3 regions of the Enterobacter sp. SA187 genome follow, and region 3 is predicted to be linked to each of the others. Evidence: predicted binding sites of a transcription regulator. Region 3 holds the regulator's gene; each other region holds the start of a gene.

Region 1 (3,280 bases), 280 kb from region 3:
GGTGTTCATAAAACCTAATGAGGGTAATAAATAATGATGAAGCGCAATATTCTGGCAGTGGTTATCCCTGCTCTGCTGGTAGCCGGTGCAGCTAACGCTGCAGAAGTTTATAACAAAAACGGCAACAAACTGGATCTGTACGGCAAAGTTGTTGGCGAGCACGCCTTCACCACTTCTGGCGACAACACCACTAACAAAGATAACTCTTACGGCCAGATCGGCTTCAAAGGCGAAACTCAGGTTAACGATCAAGTTACCGGTTACGGCCAGTGGGAATATCGTGCTAAAGCAAGCAAAGCTGAAGGCAGCCAGGACAACGTAACCCGTCTGGCTTTCGCTGGTATCAAAATTGCTGACGCTGGCTCTCTGGACTACGGCCGTAACTACGGCATCGTTTACGATGTAGAATCCTACACCGATATGGCTCCGTCCTTCTCTGGCGAAACCTGGGGTGGCGCATACACTGACAACTTCATGACCATGCGTTCCACTGGTCTGCTGACCTACCGTAACAGCAACTTCTTCGGTCTGGTTGATGGTCTGAGCTTTGGCCTGCAATATCAGGGCAAAAACGACCGTGACAACCTGCGTGAAGCAAACGGCGACGGCGTGGGCGCGTCCCTGGGCTACGAGTTCGGTGAAGGCTTCGGCGTGATCGGTTCTTACAGCACCGCTAACCGTACTGTTGCGCAGAAAGAAGATGGCAACGGCGACCGTGCTGAAGCATGGGCTGTTGGCGCGAAATACGACGCAAACAACGTTTACCTCGCTGCGGTATATGCTGAAACCCGTAACACCACTAACCTGGGTAACAGCGGTGATTCCTTAACCGTTCCGAACTCAGACGGTAACTTCTACACTGTTGCGAACAAAACTCAGAACGTTGAGATGATTGCTCAGTACCAGTTCGATTTCGGTCTGCGTCCGTCCGTATCTTACGTGCAGTCCAAAGCTAAAGATCTGCCGGGCATCGGCGACCGCGATCTGGCGCAATACGTGACCGTTGGCGCAACTTACTACTTCAACAAGAACTTCAACGTATACGGCGACTACCGTATCAACCTGCTGGATGACGAAGATGCTGATACCGGCTTCGTCGGTTCTGCTGACCAGGCTGTTGTTGGCGTAACTTACCAGTTCTAAGTCGTAACACACCTCGTTATATGCTTATTAAACAGGGCTCCGGCCCTGTTTTTTTATGTTTAAAATCCTGTTATTCCCTTCACCCCGCACTTCCTTTTTCTTTTTGTCGCAAACGGTTGGCATTTGCTCCATCAGCCGTTAACCTGATAGCGGCTTTCCCTTTTTGACACCACAATGGAACCTCGTCATGTTTGAGAAAATCACTGCTGCCCCTGCCGACCCAATCCTGGGCCTGGCCGATCTGTTTCGTGCCGATACTCGCCCCACTAAAATTAATCTGGGCATCGGCGTCTATAAAGATGAAACCGGCAAGACCCCGGTGCTGACCAGCGTGAAAAAAGCTGAGCAGTATCTGCTGGAAAATGAAACGACTAAAAATTACCTCGGCATTGACGGTATTCCGGAGTTTGGCCGTTGCACGCAGGAGCTGCTGTTTGGCAAAGGCAATGCCCTCATCAACGACAAACGCGCCCGCACGGCACAAACCCCCGGCGGTACAGGCGCGCTTCGCGTGGCGGCGGATTTTCTGGCGAAAAATACGGACGTAAAACGCGTCTGGGTAAGCAACCCAAGCTGGCCGAACCATAAAAGCGTCTTTAACTCCGCGGGTCTGGAAGTGCGTGAATATGCGTACTATGACGCTACCAGCCACACCCTGGACTTCGACGGCCTGCTGGCCAGCCTGAACGAAGCCCAGGCCGGTGACGTGGTGCTGTTCCATGGCTGCTGCCATAACCCGACGGGTATCGATCCAACGCTGGATCAGTGGCAACAGCTGGCTGAGCTGTCCGCGCAAAAAGGCTGGCTGCCGCTGTTCGACTTCGCTTATCAGGGCTTCGCCCGTGGACTGGAAGAAGACGCTGAAGGTCTGCGTGCCTTTGCTGCGCTGCATCACGAACTGATCGTTGCCAGCTCCTACTCCAAAAACTTCGGCCTGTACAATGAGCGCGTGGGTGCCTGTACGCTGGTGTGTGCGGATGCAGAAACGGTGGATCGTGCGTTCAGCCAGATGAAGTCGGTGATCCGCGCCAACTACTCTAACCCGCCGGCGCACGGTGCCTCGGTGGTGGCGACTATTCTCAGCAATGACGCGCTGCGCGCCATCTGGGAGCAGGAGCTGACGGATATGCGTCAGCGTATCCAGCGTATGCGTCTGCTGTTTGTGAATACCTTACAGGAGAAAGGCGCGCAGGGAGACTTCAGCTTCATCATCAAACAGAACGGCATGTTCTCCTTCAGCGGCCTGACCAAAGAGCAGGTGCTGCGTCTGCGTGAGGAATTCGGCGTGTATGCGGTGGCATCAGGCCGTGTCAACGTGGCGGGTATGACGCCGGACAATATGGCGCCGCTGTGCGAAGCCATTGTCGCCGTGCTGTAAGTTTCTGAGCATTAAAAAAGGTCGCCACGGCGACCTTTTTTTATTACCAGACCGGCATTTCATCCTGTAAGAAAGGATTGTGCAGGCGCTCTTCGCCGAGCGTCGACAGCGGGCCATGCCCCGGCAGGAAGGTCACGTCGTCACCTAACGGCAACAGCTTACGCTTGATCGAATCGATAAGCGTCGCATGGTCGCCGCGCGGGAAATCACTGCGCCCCACGCCGCCTTTAAAAATCACATCGCCGGAAATTAACAGACGGGCGCGTTCATCAAAGAACACGATGTGTCCCGGCGTATGTCCAGGGCAGTGCAGTACCTGAAGCGTGATATTGCCCAGGCTGACGCTTTCCCCTTCATTCAGCCAGCGATCCGGCGTCAGAGGCTGACACTCTTCCAGGCCAAACATCCGGCTCTGGGCGGGCAGGCCCGTCAGCCAGAACTCATCTTCTTTTTCCGGGCCGATCACCGGCACAGCATAATGTTGCGCCAGTTCTGCGGCGGCACCGACATGATCAAGATGACCGTGGGTCAATAAAATCTGCGTCAGCGTCATGCCGCTGGCGTCCACAACCTGTCTGATTTTATCTGCGTCGCCACCGGGATCAACCACGGCTGCCTGCCGTGTTTCTTCGCACCAGATCAAAGAACAGTTCTGGGCAAAAGCGGTAACCGGAATAATACGATAGTTCATACTGCTCCTGTTTATTGAAGGCTTAGATTACCAGTGCCGGACCGGCCCGGTATCAATATGCACAAAGT
Region 2 (3,280 bases), 1.1 Mb from region 3:
TTCCGGGATCGGGATGACCACGTCAATATCCAGATCTTCCCATTCGCGGGCAATTTTCTCGCCCAGCTTTTTACCCATATTCACACGGGCGCTGTACACGGAAATCTTGTCGATAAAGGAATCCGGACGGGAGAAATAGACATACTCGAACAGGCACGGATTGCTGACCGGGTTTTCCGCGCACTGACGGGTGAACAGCTGGCCTTTTTCGGTGATGTACACCGCTTCGCCAGGCGCCACGTCGCGCAGGAATTCAAAGCCCAGCGTATCTAACGCCACGCTCTCCGACGCCACCATGTATTCGGTGCGGCCATCGGCGAGATCGCGTTTACCAAGCACCAGCGGACGAATACCGTTTGGATCGCGGAAGGCGACCATACCGTGACCGATGATCATCGCCACGCAGGCATAGGCCCCGCGGATCTGACGGTTGGTGGCGGCAACAGCGGCAAAAATGTTATCCGCTTCTAACGGGTAGTGGCGGAAGTTATCCAGCTCGCTGGCAAAAATATTGAGCAGGATTTCAGAATCGGAGGTGGTGTTAATGTGACGGCGTTTTTCTTCGAACAGACGCTTACGCAGCTCGTGGGCGTTGGTCAGGTTGCCGTTATGGGCAAGCGTGATACCGTACGGAGAGTTAACGTAAAAAGGCTGCGCTTCTGAAGCGCTGGAGCTGCCCGCAGTCGGATAACGCACATGGCCAATACCCATGTTCCCCTGCAGGCGCTGCATATGGCGGGCTTCAAATACATCGTTCACCATGCCGTTCGCTTTACGCAAACGGAAGCAGTTAAGTTCATCAATGGTGATAATGCCTGCGGCGTCCTGACCACGGTGCTGCAACACCGACAATGCATCATAAATCGACTGGTTAACCGGCATGAAACCGGCGATACCGACAATACCGCACATACGTATATTCCTCGTTAAGCCACATCTCAGGACTTACGCCCTGGGCAAGAAACTTGACGAGCTTTGCAGATAGTCAAAGAACCATCTGATGATAAAACTAAACTGCGGGATCAGCTGCGACTTTTGCCAGTCTTCGCTTTTGGAAAAGCCGGTAAAGGTGTCGAGAAAGAACAGAATGGCGGCGACAATCAGCGCACCGCGCAGCGCACCGAAGCAAATCCCCAACACCCGGTCAGTACCCGACAGGCCGGTTTTCTCGACAAGCTGACTGATAACATAGTTAACAATAGCGCCGACGATCAGCGTCGCGATAAACAGCACCGCGATAGCAATCCCATTTCGAACCAGTTCGTCTTCAAAGCCCGTGAACCAGACAGACAGGTAAGTGTAGTAATGACTGGCGACAAAGAAAGCACAACCCCATGTCACCAGCGACAACGCTTCACGAACAAAGCCGCGGATAAGGCTAACCAGACAGGAAAAACCAATTACCGCGATGATGGCGTAATCAATCCAGACCATATGTGTCCCACGATTAATCGCCCTGTCATCCAGTTCGGGGCGAATTCTAACAGAAAAAGAAAACGTTTGCGTAGGGATTTCCTTCCCGCGCGTAAATAAAAATGGCGCTGAAAAAATCTTCAACGCCAGCACAGGCCTGGCCTCTGCGGGCCGGGTTTTTGTGCGTTTTTTCTCCCCTCACCCCGGCCCTCTCCCCAGGGAGAGGGGGAAGGAAGTCCGCGAACGGTTCCCTCTCCCCCCGGGAGAGGGTTAGGGTGAGGGGAAAATCAGTTCGGGGTATAACCCATCACCACGCCGCTTAAGCCGGAGATCTGCTTCAGCTCGCCAAGGGATCCCTTAAGCTTATCTTTCGAGGCGTCCGGGCCGACCAGAATACGGGTGATTTTACCCTGCACCGGCGTGCCCGGAATAGTGAATACCCGATAACCCGCGCTGCGCAGTTTGCCGGTCACTTCATTAACCTTATCGGCATTCTTCAGCGCCCCCAGCTGCACGACATACGCCTTACCCGTCGGCGCAGGCTTCTCTTCTTCGGCCTGCTTCGACGGCGTCGTGGCTGCCTGTTGCTGAGCGGTATCGCGCTGCGGTTTTGGTTTTTCCACCGGCTTAGGTTTAGGTGTTACCACCGGCTGCGGGTCAATATCCATTTCAGGATTGTTGGCCGCCTGACGCGAGGCCTCCAGCGACGGCGCTGCGGCGTTGCCCGCCCGCACTTCTTCAGCCGCGCCTTCCGGCGGCTGTGCCGGAAGCGCCTGCGTGGCCGCCGGCAGCATGTCCGGCTCGTCGCGATCGCCGGGTTTTGGCACCAGCGGGATCGCCGCAAACTCATCCTGGTAATGTTTTTTCTGCCCGTCCAGCAGCCCCGGCAGCACAATCACGCCCAGCGCCACCAGCACAATGGTGCCCATTAAACGGTTCTGAAACTTACTCGCCACCGGTTCTCCCCGCGTCCATCGCTTCCATGACATGTGCTACGGTGTGGAAGGAACCACACACCAGCACGGTATCTTCTGGTCTGGCATCCGCCATTGCCGCCCGCCACGCCTGTTCGACGCTGGCAAAGGCGCTGCCGCCGTTAAGGTGCGTCAGCAGCTGTTCTGCCGTCGCGCCCCGCGGCCCTTCCAGAGGGGCACAATACCAGCTATCGACCTGGCTCTCCAGACAGGCAAGCGTTCCGGCAATATCTTTATCATGCAGCATGCCGACCACCGCCAGCACGCGTCCGCTTTTCGGCAACGCTGCCAGGCGTCCGGCCAGATAAGCCGCCGCATGAGGATTGTGCGCCACATCCAGAATCACGCGCGGCGACTGGCTCACTATCTGGAAACGTCCCGGTAAAATCGCTTTCGCAATGCCGTCGCGGATCGCCGTCTCGCTGATATTCAGGCCGCTGGCACGCAGGGCAGCCAGCGCGGTTGCCGCGTTGGGCTGCGGCACCTGCGGTAACGGCAGGCCAGTCAGCTCGCCCTGAGCATCGCGAAAACGCCAGCGGTCGCCCGTGACCTCATACTGCCAGTCGGCATCGCGGCGCAGCAGGTGCGCGCCCTTCTCGCGTGCGACATCGGCGATGCTCTGCGGCATATCCGGCTCGCCGACCACCGCCGGTCTGCCCGCCCGGAAGACACCGGCTTTTTCGCGGCCAATGCTCTCGCGATCCGGCCCCAGCCAGTCGGTATGATCCAGCGCGATGCTGGTCACCACGGCGACATCCGCATCGACAATGTTGGTGGCGTCAAGACGCCCGCCGAGGCCGACTTCGAGGATCACCACATCAAGCGCCGCCTCTTTGAACAGCCACAGCGCCGACAGCGTGCCATATTCGAAATAGGTTAAGGAGGTATCTCCC
Region 3 (3,280 bases):
CAGCGCCGCGGCGCAGGAACTCCACCGGGTCCCATCGGCGGTTAGCTATACGGTGCGGCAACTGGAAGAGTGGCTGGCGGTGCCGCTGTTTGAGCGCCGTCACCGTGACGTGGTGCTTACCCCGGCCGGGCGCTGGTTTTTAAAGGAAGGGCGATCTGTTATCAAAAAAATGCAGATCACCCGTCAGCAGTGTCAGCAGATCGCCAACGGCTGGCGGGGGCAGTTATCCATCGCGGTGGACAATATCGTTAAGCCCGAACGTAGCAGGCAAATGATCGTCGATTTCTACCGCCACTTTCAGGATGTGGAGCTGATCGTCTTTCAGGAAGTATTCAACGGCGTGTGGGACGCGCTGGCGGATGGCCGCGTGGAACTGGCGATTGGGGCGACCCAGGCGGTGCCGGTGGGCGGGCGCTACGCCTTCCGGGATATGGGGAAATTGAGCTGGAAGTGCGTGGTATCCCGTGAACACCCGCTGGCGGCGATGGACGGGCCGCTGAGCGATGACACCTTGCGCAACTGGCCGTCGCTGGTGCGCGAAGACACCTCCCGCTCGCTGCCGAAGCGTATCACCTGGCTGCTGGATAACCAGCGGCGCATCGTCGCGCCCGACTGGGAATCCTCGGCGGCCTGTCTGTCGGCGGGATTGTGTATCGGCATGGTACCGGCGCATTTTGCCAGGCCCTGGCTTGATCGCGGAGAGTGGGTGGCGCTGCCGCTTGAAAACCCCTTCCCGGACGCCGCCTGTTGCCTGACGTGGCAGCAAAAGGACAATTCGCCCGCCTTAAGCTGGCTGCTCGATTATTTAGGAGACAGCGAGACGCTGAATAAAGAGTGGTTGCGGGAGCCAGAGTGACTGGCTCCCGGCAGGCTTAACGGCGGTAGTCGCGGAACGGGCCGTCGGCGACCGAGCGGCGTTCGATGAGACGCGGGTGCACCTCAATGGACTGCGACTCTTCACGCTTGCTGACGATCCTGTCCATCAGCATATTGAAGGCCGTTTCGCCCAGCGAATCTTTCGGCTGGTGAATGGTGGTCAGCGCCGGAGTGAAGAAACGCGCGTTGCGCACGTTGTCATAACCAATCAGCGACACGTCCTGCGGCACGCGCAGACCCATTTCATCAGCCCCGCAGAGCGCGCCCATCGCCATCACGTCGCCGCCGCAGAAGACTGCGGTCGGACGATGCGGCTGGGAGAGGATCTGCTGCATGGCGCGGTAGCCGGATTCCGGCTCAAAGTCGCCCTGCACGATCCAGTTTTCCGGCACCTTAATCAGCGCTTCTTCCATCGCTTTCATAAAGCCCGCCAGACGGCCCGCGCCGGTGTTACGCTCAAGCGGGCCCGGAATGACGCCGATTTCACGGTGGCCACGTTCGATCAGATAACGGCCCGCCATATAGCCGCCTTCAAAAGCGTTATCGATCACCGAATCGGTAAAGTCCGCTTTCGCTTCGCCCCAGTCCATCACCACCATCGGGATATGACGGTACTCTTCAAGCATGCGCAACAGCGGGTCCGGGTATTCAGAACACATCACCATCAGGCCGTCGACGCGCTTTTGCGCCATCATCGACAGATAAGCGCGCTGCTTTTCCAGGTTGTTCCAGGCGTTGCCGAGGATCAGGGTATAGCCCTTCTGGAAGCAGTTTTTCTCAACAGCTTCAATGATTTCGGCGAAGTAGGGCGCTTCGCTGCTGGTCGCCAGCAAGCCAATCGACTTGGTATGGTTAACCTTCAGACTGCGCGCCACCGCGCTTGGGGAATAATGCAGCTCTTTGATGGCTGCCCACACCGCGTTGCGCGTTTCTTCCGCAACAAAACGGGTTTTGTTAATAACATGTGATACGGTTGTAGTGGAAACGTTTGCGCGTTTCGCTACATCTTTAATTGTTGCCATTAGATCTCACTCCAGACCATATCTTAAACTCCTGATACTTCTACAGGTAAACGTTTGCCTTAAAAAACCCTTCGCACAACATTTTCAGGTTGCGATACGCCGGGAAAACAACACAGGACGTCAGGAGGGGTCAGTGGCCGGTACACGAATAAATTTAGCGTGGAATTCTGGCTGATCTTGATGAAAAGGGGAAGTCTAAAAATGGTTATCAATCTAAAACAGAGAAGATTTTTGCGTTTAACTGTGCAAAAATGAGCAATCTCACTTTTTGTGGGGGTTAACAAAGGAGAAAAAATGATGGATAGCAATCTGAAGTATTCGCTGTTTACTACCGTAATCGTGCTCAGCCTGATCGTTGCTGGCGCAATGACTGCCGCTTTTAATTGATCCAGAGCAGGGAGAGCGCTCTCCCTCTCTTTTTCATTCCCGCCGATTGTTATCAAATTTGCAATAATCTTTTGTCACTTCATTAACTTCTGTTTTTTTGTGATTAATGTCATGCTTTTGACTTCACCGCGGGGCGCTCTGTACGCCATCGCATTACTGGAGTCATGTAATAATGAAGATAAATTTTCCCCTGCTGTCACTGGCAATCGGGGCTTTTGGGATAGGTACAACTGAATTTTCACCCATGGGATTGCTGCCGGTAATCGCCCGTGGCGTTGACGTCTCGATCCCTGCCGCCGGCATGCTGATCAGCGCCTATGCGATCGGCGTGATGGTGGGCGCCCCCCTGATGACGCTGCTGCTGTCGCATCGCGCCCGTCGTAACGCGCTGATCTTCCTGATGGCGATTTTCACCCTCGGTAATGTACTGTCGGCCATTGCGCCGGATTACACCACGCTGCTGTTATCGCGCATTATCACCAGTCTTAACCACGGCGCCTTCTTTGGCCTGGGTTCAGTGGTGGCCGCAAGCGTGGTACCGAAACATAAACAGGCCAGCGCCGTGGCGACCATGTTTATGGGACTGACCATCGCCAATATCGGCGGCGTTCCAGCGGCCACCTGGCTTGGGGAAACCATCGGCTGGCGGATGTCCTTCCTCGCCACCGCAGGTCTTGGCGTGGTGTCGATGTTAAGCCTGTTCTTCTCCCTGCCGAAGGGCAGCGCGGGCGTGCGTCCGAATGTGCGCCAGGAGCTGGCGGTGCTGATGCGCCCGCAGGTTTTATCGGCGCTGCTGACCACCGTGCTGGGCGCCGGGGCGATGTTCACCCTTTATACCTATATCTCGCCGGTGTTGCAGGAGCTGAATCACGCCACGCCATTCTTTGTCACCGCAATGCTGGTGCTGATCGGCGTGGGCTTCTCGCTGGGCAATTACCTGGGCGGCAAGTTTGCCGATCGTTCCGTCAGCGGCACGCTGAAAGGCTTTCTGTTGC

What was found. The regulator PurR, encoded in region 3, represses purine synthesis genes. The targets are predictions, from matches to a motif close to CANGCAAACGTTTGCNTG.
Region 1: the regulator PurR is predicted to act here: its motif matches at 1,249-1,266, upstream of BMF08_RS13355 (amino acid aminotransferase).
Region 2: the regulator PurR is predicted to act here: its motif matches at 1,490-1,507, upstream of cvpA (colicin V production protein).

Annotation. Positions count from the first base shown of each region.
Region 1 is NZ_CP019113.1:2,808,052-2,811,331, reverse strand. Features, by position in the region: gene BMF08_RS13360 (porin) at 34-1,143, shown strand; gene BMF08_RS13355 (amino acid aminotransferase) at 1,331-2,521, shown strand; gene BMF08_RS13350 (MBL fold metallo-hydrolase) at 2,565-3,212, opposite strand; gene BMF08_RS13345 (YcbK family protein) at 3,240-3,280, opposite strand, start outside.
Region 2 is NZ_CP019113.1:4,140,285-4,143,564, forward strand. Features, by position in the region: gene purF (amidophosphoribosyltransferase) at 1-912, opposite strand, end outside; gene cvpA (colicin V production protein) at 946-1,434, opposite strand; gene dedD (cell division protein DedD) at 1,701-2,369, opposite strand; gene folC (bifunctional tetrahydrofolate synthase/dihydrofolate synthase) at 2,359-3,280, opposite strand, start outside.
Region 3 is NZ_CP019113.1:3,083,963-3,087,242, forward strand. Features, by position in the region: gene punR (DNA-binding transcriptional activator PunR) at 1-856, shown strand, start outside; gene purR (HTH-type transcriptional repressor PurR) at 873-1,898, opposite strand; gene cydH (cytochrome bd-I oxidase subunit CydH) at 2,193-2,285, shown strand; gene BMF08_RS14760 (MFS transporter) at 2,458-3,280, shown strand, end outside.